DNA from 2 places in the Clostridium septicum genome. Region 2 is predicted to be linked to the other one. Evidence: a T-box and tRNA genes for the amino acid it is inferred to sense, from the RefSeq annotation. Region 2 holds a T-box; the other holds one or more tRNA genes.
What was found. A T-box is a leader RNA that pairs with one kind of tRNA and senses whether it is charged. The one in region 2 lies ahead of gltX (glutamate--tRNA ligase), so its partner is inferred to be a tRNA-Glu.
Positions count from the first base shown of each region.

Region 1 (8,166 bases), 1.1 Mb from region 2:
GCATATGTTACTTTTCCTTCTATGGCAGCATTTACCTTATCCCCAATATTACTAGCTATGTCTATTCCCTTATGAAAAGAATTCCACCTTTCACCATATCCAGAAGTTACTGTTTTACCTACTGTTGGATGTAATAAAAAAGCTACCCCATCTTTATAAGGATTTTTACTCCCTTTATGTATAATAGTATTTACAGGTTCTTTTATTATCGTCTCTTCTAAAATATTATTATTTTCCTGTTTTTCATTTTTATATGTAACTTCTTTTAATACCTTCTTTATGCCCTCTTCTCCCTCTTCAATTCTACTTTCACCTATATATAAATTCTCATCTAAAGAAGTAACTGTTTTAGGAGATACAATTTCTTCAACTATTTCTTTTGTCTTTATTTTAATTTGTACTAAATCTGTATTCTCTTTAGATATATTATATATTTTATCTGCTAACTCCTCTTCTGTTTTTATGGATGATATATCTGTAGTTTCTTCTTGCAAATTTACATTACATACTATATCTGCTGATATAACATCAGTTCTATCTATATTTAATTCATTTATATGTTTGTCCGTTGCTAACTTTAAAATATTATTTACCGTATCATTAGAAGCCATATATCCTAACTTTTCTCCTGATAAACTCAATGCATATGCAGAAGCCTTACCAGTTAATGCTTCTAATATATTTTTTTTAATCTCACTTTTGTTACTTAATGCCACATTTCCTTCTGTAATTTTTGTATATCTAATTCTCTCATTATTAATTTCTGGACTTTTAGAATCTATATTTATTTCTTCTAATACTTCACTAAAAACTTCTCTAGTCTCCGCTCTGCTATCTACATATCCTATAACACTATTATTGAGATATGCTTCTAAAATATAACTCTTATTAGTATTCAGTATTGTAATTACAGGTATAAATAATAATACTATTTTTACCGTGACACCAACTGCATCCTTTTTTGAAACCATATTTTTCCCTTCCTTTTTAATAGTATTTTAAACAACACATTTAATAATGTTCCCAACTATTTTAATATTATTCCTTTTATGCCTTAATTGTTTTATTGAGTGATATAACTCACTTTGATATAATTAACTTAATGTGAATAAATATAAAGAAAGGTAGAGGAGAAATTAATGAGTACATTTATGCTTAAATCTAAAGCCTTAAAATTTACTCCTATTAGTAATGTATTTATTGAAAAGTATATGCCAAAAGCTAGAGGCGAATTTATTAAAGTATACTTATTAATGCTTAAACATAATATGAGTGGAGAAATTGGAATAAGCTCTTCAATATTAGCTTCATCATTAAACCTACTAGAATCCGATATTATAAATGCATTAAATTACTGGAATGATGAAGGTGTTATAAAATTAGTTCCTATTGATAAAATGGGAAACTTTGAAATAGATTTTGTAGATTTATCTATAGATACCCCAGCATCATCTAACGAAATTAATCTACTAGATGAATTATCTGATGAAACTAATAACGGTATGTTAAAAGATATAGAAAGACTTCTTGGAAGACCATTATCTCCTACAGAGTTTACAACATATATTAGTTGGAAAAAAGATTATAACTTTTCATCTGAGTTAATACTTTTAATTATAGAATATTGTATTTCTAGGGGGAAGAGTAATACTCGATATATAGAAAAGGTAGCCATCGCTTGGCATGAAATGAATATAAAAACTATAGAAGATGCTCAGAATTACATAAGAAAAACAGAAGATAAATGGGGTACTTATAGAGAAATTCTTAAATTCCTGGGTATTCGAAATACTGATATAATGAAACCACAAGAAGATATGTTAGAAAAGTGGACTACAACATACAACTTTTCTCTAGAAATAATAAAAAAGGCTTGTGATATATGTTCACAAAGATTAAATAGACCAGATTTTAAGTATATAGATGGAATATTATCAAGCTGGAATAGAGATAATTTAAAAACAATTAAGGATATAGAAGAGAAAGAATCGAAATTTAAAAATCTAGCTGCTAAGAAAAACTTTAATAATACACCTAATACTAAATCTAATTTAAAATTTAATAACTTTACACCAAGAGAATATGATTATGATTCTCTTGAAAAGAAACTATTAGGATGGGATAGCGATGATTAAGGGATATCAAAAAGAATTAGCAAATATATATGAAAATATACGAACAACCGAACAAAAGAAACTAAATAAAAGAAGAGAAGAAATTTCTAATAAATATCCTGAAATTATGGAATTAGATAAATTAATTCAAAAGCAAAGTTTAAATTTGTCTCTATCTATACTTAAAGGACTTAACGAAAAACAAATAGAAGAAATTAAAGATACTATAACTGATTTAAGATTTAAAAAATATGAAGCTTTAGTATCAAAAGGATATGATCCTGAATATTTATCACTTCATTATCAATGTTCAAAATGTAAGGACGAAGGTTATATAGGGGTAAATAAATGTTCTTGTTATAAAAGTAAACTAGTAAAATTATATTATCAAGATTCAGATTTAGAAGAAGCTGTAAAAATTAATAATTTCAACAATTTTGATATAAATTTATATTCTAATCATAAAATAGGTGAAGATAAATTCTCTCCTAGAAGAAACATAGAAAATATAATAGAGTTTATAAAAGGAGATTATATACCTAACTTTTCAAATCACAATTCTAACCTATTATTCTATGGTAATTCTGGAACAGGTAAAACTTATTTATCATGGTGTATTGCCAAGGATTTATTGGATAGAGGTTTTTTAGTAGTATATAAAACATCTGATGAGCTTATAAAATGTCTTAGAGATATAAGATTTAATAATAACTATGAGCTAGAAGAACTTTTATTAAACTGCGATTTATTAATTATTGACGATTTAGGTGCAGAACAAATTACTGAATTCTCTGCAACAGAATTATTTACTTTAATTAATAAAAAGCTACTTAAAAACAAAAAAATGATTATATCTACCAACTTAAGTCTTCCTATGATAACAAAAATATATAGTGAAAGAATTTATTCTAGACTTGTTGGAAACTTTAAACTTTATAAATTTTATGCAGAAGACATTAGAATACAATTAAACTTGAAACGTAGATAATTATTAAAGGTAATGACTTAATTTAATCATTACCTTTTTATATTTTCTTTAGCTTACTATGTCGTAAATTTTTATAAAACAAAAAAGCTTTGGATTTATCCAAAGCTTTTTGGAGCTGGCAATAGGAATCGAACCTACAACCTGCTGATTACAAGTCAGCTGCTCTACCGTTGAGCCATGCCAGCATATATTTTTTTAAATAAAAAAATGGCGACTTAGAAGGGACTCGAACCCTCGACCCCTGGCGTGACAGGCCAGTACTCTAACCAACTGAGCTACTAAGCCATTTAATTTTGGTGGGCACAACAGGGATCGAACCTGTGACCCTCTGCTTGTAAGGCAGATGCTCTCCCAGCTGAGCTATGCGCCCAAAATAAATGGTGACTCCTAGGGGAATCGAACCCCTGTTACCACCGTGAAAGGGTGGTGTCTTAACCGCTTGACCAAGGAGCCATATTAAGTTTTTTGTTTTATAATATTTAATGCTTTTTTTAAAATTAAAATGGCGACTTAGAAGGGACTCGAACCCTCGACCCCTGGCGTGACAGGCCAGTACTCTAACCAACTGAGCTACTAAGCCATTTAATTTTGGTGGGCACAACAGGGATCGAACCTGTGACCCTCTGCTTGTAAGGCAGATGCTCTCCCAGCTGAGCTATGCGCCCAAAATAAAATGGTGACTCCTAGGGGAATCGAACCCCTGTTACCACCGTGAAAGGGTGGTGTCTTAACCGCTTGACCAAGGAGCCATATATGGAGCTGGCAATAGGAATCGAACCTACAACCTGCTGATTACAAGTCAGCTGCTCTACCGTTGAGCCATGCCAGCATATAATAGCTTTAAATATTATTTTTTATGTTATCTTTTAAAATTAAAATGGCGACTTAGAAGGGACTCGAACCCTCGACCCCTGGCGTGACAGGCCAGTACTCTAACCAACTGAGCTACTAAGCCATTTAATTTTGGTGGGCACAACAGGGATCGAACCTGTGACCCTCTGCTTGTAAGGCAGATGCTCTCCCAGCTGAGCTATGCGCCCAAAATAAATGGTGACTCCTAGGGGAATCGAACCCCTGTTACCACCGTGAAAGGGTGGTGTCTTAACCGCTTGACCAAGGAGCCATATTAAATTTTGCTCGTTTCTTTCAGGAACATTTCTCCTGCCGAGCACATTAACTATAATACATAAATTTTAATATAGTGTCAACACTTTTTTAAAACTTTTTTATTTATTTAATTTCAAACTTATTTTTATATATTTTTCATTCTAGTAATTTAACCTGGTCAACCCTTGATTTTAGACAATCTAAGCCCTGTCCATATCTTGAAAGTTGAGTCTCTTTTTCCTTTATTTCCTTCTGAATTTTTTTAATTTCAAAACGACATATTTCAAAAAATTTCTCTTTATTTATTTCTTCCACAGAAATATTATATCCTGTTTTTTTGAAATTTTCGCCACTTGCAATAATATTTACCGGAATATGCTCATTAACAATAGCTAATACCTCTTTATCCCAAATACCTCTCTTATTTACTTTATATCTATCTTTTAATAAATTAAGAGATAAAAATTTTTCATTAAATTGTTCTTGTATAGTATCTAATAATATTTTATATAAATTTATAGATATTCCTCTATTTAATTTTATTTTCAAAAAATCCTTATATTTAATTAAAAACTCATCTATATCAGATTCTGTAATAAATTTTACATCTTTATTTAAAAATATATTTATACCTTTTGAATTAGGATAATTAACCACAGATTGATCATAATTCATTCTTCTAACTTTAAATTCTTTTTCAAAATCACTACTATCTTTATTTATAATCTTTACTTTCATATATTTCACCTCTTTAAAATAGTATTCCATAGTTTTATAACTTATATTACTATGATAAAATTTATTTAAATATACATGAAGGAGATTAAATATTATGATACATCATGATTTAATTATAGTTGGTGGTGGAGCATCTGGATTAATTGCAGCTATTGCAGCCAAAGATTTCGGTATAGATGTAGCTATTTTAGAAGCCACCGATAGAATTGGCAAGAAAATTTTAACTACAGGTAATGGTAGATGTAATATATCTAATAACACAATATCTTTCCCGTTTTTATCTTATCATAGTGAAAATCCTAATTTTTTTGTGAATTCACTATCTAATTTTATGGTTGAAGATACTAAATCATTTTTTCTTTCTTTAGGTTTACCTATAACTGAATTAAAAGGTGGAAAAATGTATCCACAATCATTACAGGCTTCTTCTGTTGTGGATATTTTTAGATTTGCTTTAGAAGAAAGAGGAATACCTCTATACACAAATTGCAAATTAAAAGATATCCACAGGAAGAAAAATTTCAATTTATCCACAAGTAATGAAGAATATAAATTATTCACATGTGAAAAATTAATTCTTGCCTGTGGAGGAAAATCTGCTGTTAAAACAGGCTCTGACGGTTCTGGGCATTCATTAGCTAAATCCTTAGGGCATAAAATTATAAATCCTCTTCCTGGTATAGTTCAACTTAAATTAGAGCATCCTCATTTAAAAGCACTATCTGGTATAAAATTTGATGGATATGCCATACTATTAATTAATGACAAACCTATTAGAAAAGAATTCGGAGAAATACTTTTCACTGATTACGGAATATCAGGTCCTCCTATTTTACAATTATCAGGTCATGCATCTAAAGCTTTGCATAAAGGAAAAAAAGTAGAAATAATTGTAGATATGATGCCTAATCTATCTCTGGAAGATGTAGAGAACTTTATAGAAAGGCATCTAGCAATGTTCTCCCATAGATCAGTATTAGATTCATTAATAGGTATAGTTAATAAAAAATTAATTCCAACACTATTAAAAGAAGCTGGCATTACTAATTTACATTGTCCTTGTTATGACTTAGATTGGAAAGATAGAAGAAGACTTATAGACCTTTTAAAACAATGGAAATTTAAATGTATAGGTACTAACGGCTTTAATCAAGCTCAAGTAACTATTGGAGGCGTTAATACTAAAGAAGTAGATCCTATAACTCTTGAATCTAAATTAGTTCCTAATTTATATTTTTGTGGTGAAATATTAGACGTAGACGGCGATTGTGGTGGATTTAATCTTCAATGGGCTTGGAGTTCTGGATATTGCGTGGCTAAAAATATAGCAAATTCTAAATAAATATAAAAAGTGTTACTATCACAACTAGATTGTGATAGTAACACTAAAAAATTAAACTTTCATCCATTTTCCTATTAATTTTGTAAGCTCTATACCATCTTTAGATTCTATTCTATGTATAGATATTAAACTACCATCTTCCTCTTTTCTTACTGATGATAGTGCTCTTATTTCTTCCCCATAAGTACATTCCTTTTCAAAAGTTACCTTTATATTTTCTAATTTAAAGTTCCTTACAACCTCAATTGGTAAAGACTCTATTGCCCATTCTACATATTTAGCATTATTAACATGTCTATTAAAATCTATGTCACTATATCTTATTTTAAATTCTTTCTCATAAGTTGATTCTTGTAACTTCTCTAATCTTTCTATTTTAAAAGGCTCTTTTATATCAGACTCTAACCCGTAAGCCTTATACTGCTCTTCAGGTATTCTCATAGTTTTTCTTTTTTCTATATTTATTAGAAAGAATATAGCTTGAGCCTCTACAACTTTATTTCCATCTTCGTCATAAATACTATATTCTCTTATGGCATAAAACTTCTTAAATCCCTTGGCAACTGTTACTGCTTTTAGTTTTTCACCATACTTTGGATATCTAATAATCTTTACATCATATTGATAAAAAACCCAAGCCATATTTTTATCTACTAAATAGTTTATTCCAACTCCTAATTTTTCTGATTGTTCAGTTCCTACATCCCCTAAAATATTTATTATAGAAGTCATTGTACAGTCTAAATTATAATCAGCTTCATAAAAATGTACCTGATAATCTTTTGAATATTGTTCTCCCATAGTTCCCTCCAAAGTAATATTAAATTTAATATTAAATAAAAGCTCCGTAGTCACTTTATTACTACAGAGCTAATTAATTTCATTTATTACTTATTTAAAGCTTCTAACAAAGCTTCTAAGCTTAATCCGTGAACCATTGCAGCTTCTTCTAAAGATTCTGCTTGAGCTGATGGACACCCAACACATCCCATTCCAAAACTCATTAAAATTTCAGCTGCATCTGCCTTTTCTCTTATAAGCTCTCCAATAGTCATCTCCTTAGTTATCATAAATACCACCCATCCTTCTAATATTGTTGCTATATAATATAAATTAAATATCTTTTTTATTATTTTATTAAAATTATATACATAAGATTTTTTTTAGTCAATTTTATATATAGCCTGAAATTGGGCGATATTTTATTATAATAGTGAAATTTAATAATATCTACTAAAATTTAATTCTCTTAATAAAACTTCAAGATTTACTCCATGTTCAATGCAAGCCTCTTTGAGTGTTTCTTCTTCGTTTTTATTTAAAATGCCACATCCTATTCCAAAACTCATTAATATAGATTGTGCTCCAGGATTTTTTAAAATAGCATCATTTAAAGTCATATCTTCTGTTATCATACTTTCACCTCTGTTGTTAATTGTATTATTTACTAGTATACGACTTTCCCGTCCTACTTATTCCATAAAAAAGAATTATCTAGAATAAATATTCTAGATAATTCTTTTTTTATAATTCTTCAGTTACTCTAATTGTTTGATCTCTCTTTGGTCCAACACCAATAATAGAAATCTTAGTTTCTGTTAGTTCTTCTATTCTTCTTAAATATTTCTTTGCATTTTCAGGTAATTCTTCATAGCTTCTTGCATTAGCTACTTCTTCACCCCAACCATCAAACTCTTCATAAACAGGTTCACATTCTGCTAAATCTTCTAAACTTGCTGGGAAATAATCTATAACCTTATCTTCAAACTTATATCCCACACAAATCTTTAGCTTTTCAAGTCCTGCTAATGTATCTATTTTAGTAACACATAATGATGTTAATCCTGATACTCTTACTGTAGTCTTTAATATAACAG
Region 1 covers NZ_CP023671.1:1,692,824-1,700,989, forward strand. Annotated here, with positions in the region: gene CP523_RS07445 (peptidoglycan DD-metalloendopeptidase family protein) at 1-971, opposite strand, end outside; gene CP523_RS07450 (DnaD domain protein) at 1,140-2,135, shown strand; gene CP523_RS07455 (ATP-binding protein) at 2,128-3,102, shown strand; tRNA gene CP523_RS07460 (tRNA-Thr) at 3,213-3,287, opposite strand; tRNA gene CP523_RS07465 (tRNA-Asp) at 3,311-3,387, opposite strand; tRNA gene CP523_RS07470 (tRNA-Val) at 3,397-3,472, opposite strand; tRNA gene CP523_RS07475 (tRNA-Glu) at 3,481-3,555, opposite strand; tRNA gene CP523_RS07480 (tRNA-Asp) at 3,606-3,682, opposite strand; tRNA gene CP523_RS07485 (tRNA-Val) at 3,692-3,767, opposite strand; tRNA gene CP523_RS07490 (tRNA-Glu) at 3,777-3,851, opposite strand; tRNA gene CP523_RS07495 (tRNA-Thr) at 3,857-3,931, opposite strand; tRNA gene CP523_RS07500 (tRNA-Asp) at 3,981-4,057, opposite strand; tRNA gene CP523_RS07505 (tRNA-Val) at 4,067-4,142, opposite strand; tRNA gene CP523_RS07510 (tRNA-Glu) at 4,151-4,225, opposite strand; gene CP523_RS07515 (hypothetical protein) at 4,366-4,947, opposite strand; gene CP523_RS07520 (BaiN/RdsA family NAD(P)/FAD-dependent oxidoreductase) at 5,042-6,289, shown strand; gene CP523_RS07525 (acyl-[acyl-carrier-protein] thioesterase) at 6,341-7,090, opposite strand; gene CP523_RS07530 (DUF1858 domain-containing protein) at 7,177-7,359, opposite strand; gene CP523_RS07535 (DUF1858 domain-containing protein) at 7,510-7,704, opposite strand; gene CP523_RS07540 (adenylosuccinate synthase) at 7,814-8,166, opposite strand, start outside.
Region 1: it has a tRNA-Glu gene. The T-box ahead of gltX (glutamate--tRNA ligase) is inferred to sense a tRNA for this amino acid. The anticodon was not compared.

Region 2 (8,166 bases):
ACGCTTGTCCTCTTTTTTGCTATAAAAATCTATCATTTCATCTTTAGCCACTTCTGTTTTTGATCCTACTGATCCATTATAAACCATTTGTCCTACAATATAAGTAACTGTGGAAAATAGTATTAATCCCACTAATACTATACTAAGTATTATCTTGTTTCTCTTTTTCATTTTTCCTCCTAAGTTAATTATTTATTTCGACTGTCAAAGTATATTTTATATTATATAACTTTTTATTTGATTGTCAAATAGTTTTATAATGAAAACTTATTCATAGCGTTATGTAAACCTATTCTAACAAGTTGTTATTACTTTAATTAAATTACTTATTAATATAAATAATTTATAAGTATAGATTAATATATAATTTAAATCTACAAACTTGGTACTGTATTAAAACTATAATTTACTAATTATTTTTGATATTTTTGAAACAAAAAAGCACATAGTAAGATTACAGGTTCTTACCGTGTGCTTTTGTTATATCTACTTATATAATTTATTTTTTATAAAGTATAAGCTATATTTTCTAGGACTAGCCATTTTAAGATAGCCCCAAGTTTTCTAATACTTATGAAAAATTATAGATTTATAAATTTACTAAATCTACTCTTTACTTTTTCTTCTCCCATAATTTGCATTATAGTATAAAGATCTGGAGTATTAGTTCTATGTGATAAAGCTGCTCTTACAGCCCCTGCTACATCTGAAATCATACCCTTATATTGATCTGGATTAGCCTTATATTCTTTTCTATTTGCACAGTATCCTAATTTTAATCCTATTTCTTTTAATTCATCAAACCAAGCTTCTTGACTTCCTACATTAAAAGTAAATTCTTTTGCATAAGTTTCAATTATATCTTTTGCATTTTCAAGAGATAATGTTTTTGGTAATTCTACTTGTTCTGCTGTTTCTTTATCAAATAATTCATCATAAAAATAGAATATCTTTTCTTTAACATCTTCCCACTTAGCAAAATCTTTTCTTGGCTTTGGACCTTCTTTATCTATATTGAATATTTCTTTAGTCATAACTTCATTAGCTGTTACTAATTCAAACATTTCTTTATCAAATTCTTTTGCCCAAGTTGTGTAGTAATTATAAACTACTTCTGGCTTCATCTTACAAATTACTTCTTTACTTACATCATTTAACTTAACTATATCAAATAATGCTCCACTCTTACTCATCTTATCTAAAGCTATTTCAAAATCATGATAATCTGCTAAAGGATTTTCAGCTCTCCACTCTTCAAAAGTTGAGTTTATTATATTTAATAAGTATTCTATAACTGAAACCATTGGATATCCAACTTCTTTATAATAAGAAACTGCTGCTTCAGCATCTTTTCTCTTTGATAATTTTCTCTTTGATCCATTATCATTTTTCATTATTGTTGGAATATGAGCATATTCTGGTTTTTCTAATCCTAAAACATCGAATAATTGAACATGTATTGGAAGTGATGATAACCATTCTTCTCCTCTTATAACATGAGTAGTTCTCATTAATGCATCATCTATAGCATGTGCAAAGTGATATGTAGGAAGCCCATCACCCTTTATTAAAACTATATCTTGATTATTTTCTGGGAAATGTACATCTCCTTTTATTAAGTCATGGAATTCTACTCTATTTTCTATGTTTCCTGGTGATTTAAGTCTTATAATATAACTTTCACCTTTTTCTATTTTTTCTATAGCTTCTTCTGAAGTTAAATTTCTATATTTAGCATATTCGCCATAATATCCTGGTGTAATTTTTGCAGCTGTTTGCTTTTCACGAAGTTCTGCTAACTCTTCTGGAGTACAGAAACATGGATAAGCTAACCCCTTCTTAACTAAATCTTTAGCAAAAGCCTTATATATTTCTGCTCTTTGACTTTGTCTATATGGTCCATAATTTCCCTTTGATGTATCCGTTCCAGTCATTCCTTCATTAAAGTCCATTCCAAAGTTATGCATAGTTGCTATAGTATCTTCAATAGCTCCTGCTACTTCTCTCTTTTGATCTGTATCTTCTATTCTTAAATAAAAAACTCCATCTGTTTGACGTGCTAATCTTTCATTTATTAATGCAGCAAAAACTCCTCCGATATGTTGGAATCCTGTTGGTGATGGAGCATATCTACAAACTACTGCGCCTTCTTTTAAATCTCTCTTTGGATATTTTTCAATGTAATACTCTGGTGTTTTATCAATACCAGGGAAAATAATTTCAGCTAATTTTTCTAAACTCATCTTTATCTTTCCTTCCTTTTCAATTAAATAAAAAAATCCCCAAGGCGACTTTGGAGCCATGGATTTTTTCACGCATGTGAGCTCTCCCAAGCTTACCTCATTAGAAACTACCACACACATACTTTATTTTTTATTCTTTAGGCTAATATACTTAGTTTCAAAATTATAATTAAGTTATAAATAATTTAGATATTTATATAAATTACTAAAGAATAAAAAAGCCCTTCATCCTAAAACCTTTAGGACGAAAGGCTACTTCCGCGTTACCACCTAAATTGATTAGATAACCTAATCCACTCATTTAAAATTATAGCTCCAGAGCTTCTTTCTATAGGATTAAATTCTAGGATTACACCATCCCTAGATCTCTTTAACTTAATTTACTATATACTCTTCTCCTTCAATGCTACTTATTTAGTTATATGTATTTTAACCTAAATACAGTAACATTATAACTTTACAATTAAATATTGTAAATATGGTTTTTGAAGTTCTTTTTATTTTATACTTATTAATCTAACTACATTTTCTACTGTTTTAGCTAAATTTTCTCTTCCATTTTTTAAAGCATCATCTAAAGTATCTACTCCCTGCATTATACTAAAGATAGATTCTATTCCTATTGGATATAAATTTTCTACTCCTTCTGAAACCTTTCCTGCAAATGCAATAGTTTTAATACCTTCCTCTTTAGCTGTTTTTGCTACTCCCATTGGAGTTTTTCCATAAATAGTTTGATTATCTATAGCACCTTCTCCTGTAAATACAAAAGCTGCACCTTTTACTTTTTCTTTAAGTTCTGTATGCTTTATTACAAGCTCTATACCTTTTTCTAGTTTTGCATCTAAAAAAGCTAATAATGCTGCTCCTAATCCACCTGCTGCCCCTGCTCCTTCTACATTAGCTACATCTTTTCCTAATTCTTTTTTTATTACCTTCGCATAATTAGAAAGATTTTTATCTAATATTTTAACCATTTCTTCTGTTGCACCTTTTTGTGGTCCAAATATTGCTGAGGCTCCAGTTTCTCCAACTAAAGGATTTGTTACATCACAGGCTACTTCAATAGTTACCTCTTTAATTCTTTTATCTAATTCAGTTAAATCTATTTTTTCTACCTTTGATAATTCTCCACCACCAAAGGCTATTTGATTTCCATCTTTGTCTAAAATCTTACCACCTAATGCTTGAATCATTCCAGCTCCACCATCATTAGTTGCACTTCCACCTATTCCTATAACTATATGCTTTACTCCTAAATCAAGAGCAGCTCTTATAAGTTCCCCTGTTCCATAAGTTGTAGTTATAAGAGGATTTCTTTCTTCTCTTTTTACTAGATGTATTCCACTTGCACTTGCCATTTCTATAACAGCTGTAGTTTTATTTCCTAAGACTCCAAAAATAGCTTCTACTTCATTTCCTAAAGGAGCTGTAACCTTAACTTTATGAATTGTTCCATTTGTTGCCTCTACTAAAGCTTCTACAGTTCCTTCTCCTCCATCTGCCATAGGTACTTTTATACATTCTGCGTCTTTTATTACTTTTTTAATTCCAAGTTCCATAGCATCACAAGCTTCTTTTGATGTCATACTTTCCTTAAAGGAATCTGGTGCTAATATAAATTTCATATAGTTCAACTCCATTTCATTTTTATATCTTTAATTTTAATTATAATATGAAACCAAATATTATAACTGAAACAATAGTCATTGTTAATCCAACTAATGATTCATATGGTATAAGTTTTAATCTTTCTTTCATTGACATATTTATGCTACCACCTGTTGCATGAAAGAAACTTCCATGAGGTAAATGGTCTAAAACTGTTGCTCCAACATGTACCATTGCTGCTGTTGCTAATGAAGATACACCCATACCTGTTATAGTAGGTCCAAATACTGAAGTAGCTACTGCTGTACCTGATGTTGTTGATGCAGTTGCAGCAGACATTAATATACCAGATACTGGTGCTAATGCAAAGTTTGGTAAACCTAATGTATTTATTCCTTGTATTATTACATCTTTTAAACCTGAATTAGATATTATTCCAGCTAAAGTTCCTGTACCTATTAATAATATGGCAACTCCACTCATCTTTCCTAAGCCATAAGTTGCATATTCATTAAGATGTTTTACTTTTCCCATTGCTATTATCCCACATAACCCACCTACTGGAAGTGCTATTAAAGGATCTATGCTAATTCCTAAAGTTGGTCTTAACATTAATAGTATTATTGCAGTTAAAGGCCCAACTATAGCTGGAAAGAATCCTGGCATATTTTCTATTTCTTTAGTATTTTCATCATTTCCTACAAAAGTTCCTTTTACTTTAAGACGTTTTGCTATTATACATGTTACAATAACACCAAATATAGCTGGTATTACTCCTGCTATCATTACACTTGTTAATGAAACCCCTAAATTATCTGCTGCTGCAATTGTATTTGGATTAGGTGACATTATATTTCCGGCCTTTCCCCCTCCAATCATTGCTAAAAGTATTGCAGACTTACTAAGATTCGATTTGTATGCTATTGCTAATGCTATAGGCGCAACTGTTATTACAGCAACATCTACAAAAACTCCAACTGCTGTTAAAACCATTGTTGCTATTGTTAATGCTATTAATGCTTTAGATTCTCCAATTTTACTTACTATAGTTTCAGCAATTTTAGCTGCTGCCCCTGATTCAATAAGAACTCCAGCTAAAACTCCAGCTGTAAGTATTCTTAATATAGCAGGTATCATTCCTTTTGCCCCATTCATCATTAACGTAACGCTACCTGTTAATCCAGCTCCACCAACTAACCCTCCAATCAGTGCTCCAATTATCAATCCATATGCTGGATGTACTTTTTTAATTATTAATGTAATAGCAACAACTAATGCTATTACTGCCCCTAATGCTGTAACAGTAATTTCCATCATTTTATCTCCCTTCAATGATCTACATCTTATAAATTTTATAATTAAATTATTACCAAACTAGTGTAAATGTTTTCCGGAGAAATTGCATTGTTTCTTAGACGAAATGACGTTTTATATTTTTGTGCATTTGCACAATTAAACTTCCAATTTATAACTTATATATGCTAAAAGCAGCTGAAAAAACTCTAAATAATCATTAAAATGTAACCCAGTAATTTCTTCAATTTTTTCTAACCTATAATTTAAAGTATTTCTATGTATATATATTTCATTAGCTACTTTTTGTTTTTCTCCATTCATTTCCATATAACATAAAAAAGTCTCCAATAGATTTAAGTCACTACCCTCTGATTCTATTCTATAAATTATACTTTTACATTCTTTTATATTAAATAATTTCTCACCTTTATAAAAAAGTCTTATTTTATCATATATATTTACAAAATCATTTTTATATAATTTTTTACCTATTTCTAAAGACTGTAGTGCTTCTGATAAAGATTCAATAAGTTTCTTATGTAACGTTCCAACGCCTACTTTAGTTATAGATATATCCATAAATTCTTTTATACTATCAATTCTAAAATATATATTCTTTTTATTTCTCAATATTAGTGCTATTCTATTTGGAGAAAATTTAATATAATACTCATCATCTTTAACAAATCTTCTAAGCTCTTTAAATTTTTCTCTTTCATTTTCTACCACTACTACTATTCTTTCTAAATTAACATCTATACCTAATGCTTTTCCCCTATTAATAAAATCGCTATTATAATCTTCATTTAAATATATCCATTCATAAATAAATTCTTCTTTTAGCCTTTGTCTTATCATATGTTGATTTAATGTATATTCTTGATTAATAAGTAATTCTGCTGTTACACTAACTAATTTACTAAACTGTCTTACTTCATCTGGATTTCCTGTTATGCCAATAACACCAATAATCTCTCCCCTAAAAACTATAGGTGTATTAACTCCAGGTCTACTATTTTCAACTTTTTCATATATTTCAATTAACCTTTTTTCTTCTAAAGCTTTTTTAGCTCCCTCATGCAAATTTCCTATTCTTAAATAATCACCACTCCCTATTATTTTGCCCTTATAATCCATTACGTTTACATTATAAGGAATAACATCCATCATTTTATCTACTATATTTTGCGCTAATTCTTTACTTAACATATTATCTCCACCTAAGTTTACTTTTAATTAAATATCTCTATAATACACCTTAGTCTATTAATACTCAATAAAAAATCACCAATAATACTGTAGAAATATATATATAATTTTCTAAAAATAAAAAATACACCTTCTACTTCATGATAATTAAATAATACAATATGATATAATAATAGCACCTAGTAAGAGCATTTTATCTTACTAGGTGCTGTTTATTTAGAATATATCAAAATAATCACTAAATTATAATTCCCTTAATTACTACTTTAAATTTATCCAAGCCTTAACTTCTTTATAAGCATCTTCTATAAGTAACTTACTTGCATCATTATAAATCACTAACTTCTCTTCACCTTTTCCTTCAATATCTTTAAAGCTTATTTTTAAAGTTGATTTAAAACGTGATGTAGGTAATCCCATTATAGTAATTGCTACATTATCAGGAATAAAACTAACTTCTGTTATGTTTTCTCTATTTACCTTATAAACATTTCCCAAAATATCACAAACCTCTATATATTCTTTATTATCAGTACTTATATAGATTTTGCTTTTACCGACATTTCTAAAATCTATTCTCATCCTAACCCCCCCAATACCAGTAATTTTATTAGTATCTTTATTATACATTATATTTTTAATTACTAAATATATTTTTCAGAAAATTAACACAAGTTATTAAAAATTATAAAGCTTTATCAATAAATTTAAATCTATATTATCTTTGTTTATTATAAAAATAATTATATTCATACCAATGTAAATGCTTATCCATACCTTTATACTTCCAACCTATATATTCATCATCAGAAATTAGTCCTTTATTCTTAGCTTCTAACATAGATTCATAAGCATCTAAAGATAATGTTATTAAATACTGGTTATCTATCCTACTTTCTAAATTTTTATTATCAATGTTCTTTTTTACAATATAGTTATCTAAATTAAAATAATTTAATCCTACATATATAATAGCTCCTACTATTATAACTGGCTTTAACAAGTTTTTATTTTTCCATATATTAAAAATTAAAAATACTAATATTAAACATAAAAATACTGTAAATACTTGAACTAAAATTCTAAGTCTTGTATAACCAAATGCAGATATATATAAACTCATTTTGTATATGGCTGATATAGCCATATTTATACTTAATAAAGTAATTAAAGTATATAACCCTTTAAGTATTTGTCCTACCTTATTAGAAGTTACATTAGTTTCTGATTTAAGGAATGTTATAAGAAGTAAATTTATTATTACTATAAATACTAGTTGAAAAAAACCTTCTCTTGCATATGATGAAAAATCAAACTCTTGAGGTAATACACTATTTAAATATAAATATGATACTTGTATTTTTGTAAATACAATGTAAAGAACACCAATAGCTATAAGCATTGTTACTACTGTTAATTCATTAAAGTACTTTACATTTTTAAATTTTATTTCTTTAACATTTTTATTTTTACATTCAAAGCTATAATATAAACCAAATAAAAATGCCATTACTACTAGAGATACTAAAAGCTTAAAAACTACTGTAACTATATTATCTATATTAATGTAATTTACCATATTAGCTATATAATAATTAAACATATTATCTGCTCCAGCTAATATTATAGAAAGAATTATTAAAATAGGAACTGATATAAATAATCCTAAAGTTATGGATTTAATATTACTTTGCTTTTCTACTTTGTCTTCTTTAGCTACTGATTTTAATATCTTAACTATATTTAAAGAATTAACTGCTGGTAAATCTAATACTCTCTCTAAAAATATATTAATAAATCTCTTAAG
Region 2 covers NZ_CP023671.1:2,792,309-2,800,474, reverse strand. Annotated here, with positions in the region: gene CP523_RS12820 (alpha/beta hydrolase) at 1-171, opposite strand, end outside; gene gltX (glutamate--tRNA ligase) at 582-2,243, opposite strand; T-box leader at 2,481-2,656, opposite strand; gene CP523_RS12810 (glycerate kinase family protein) at 2,741-3,871, opposite strand; gene CP523_RS12805 (GntP family permease) at 3,912-5,168, opposite strand; gene CP523_RS12800 (CdaR family transcriptional regulator) at 5,307-6,359, opposite strand; gene CP523_RS12795 (hypothetical protein) at 6,621-6,941, opposite strand; gene CP523_RS12790 (DUF4153 domain-containing protein) at 7,078-8,166, opposite strand, start outside.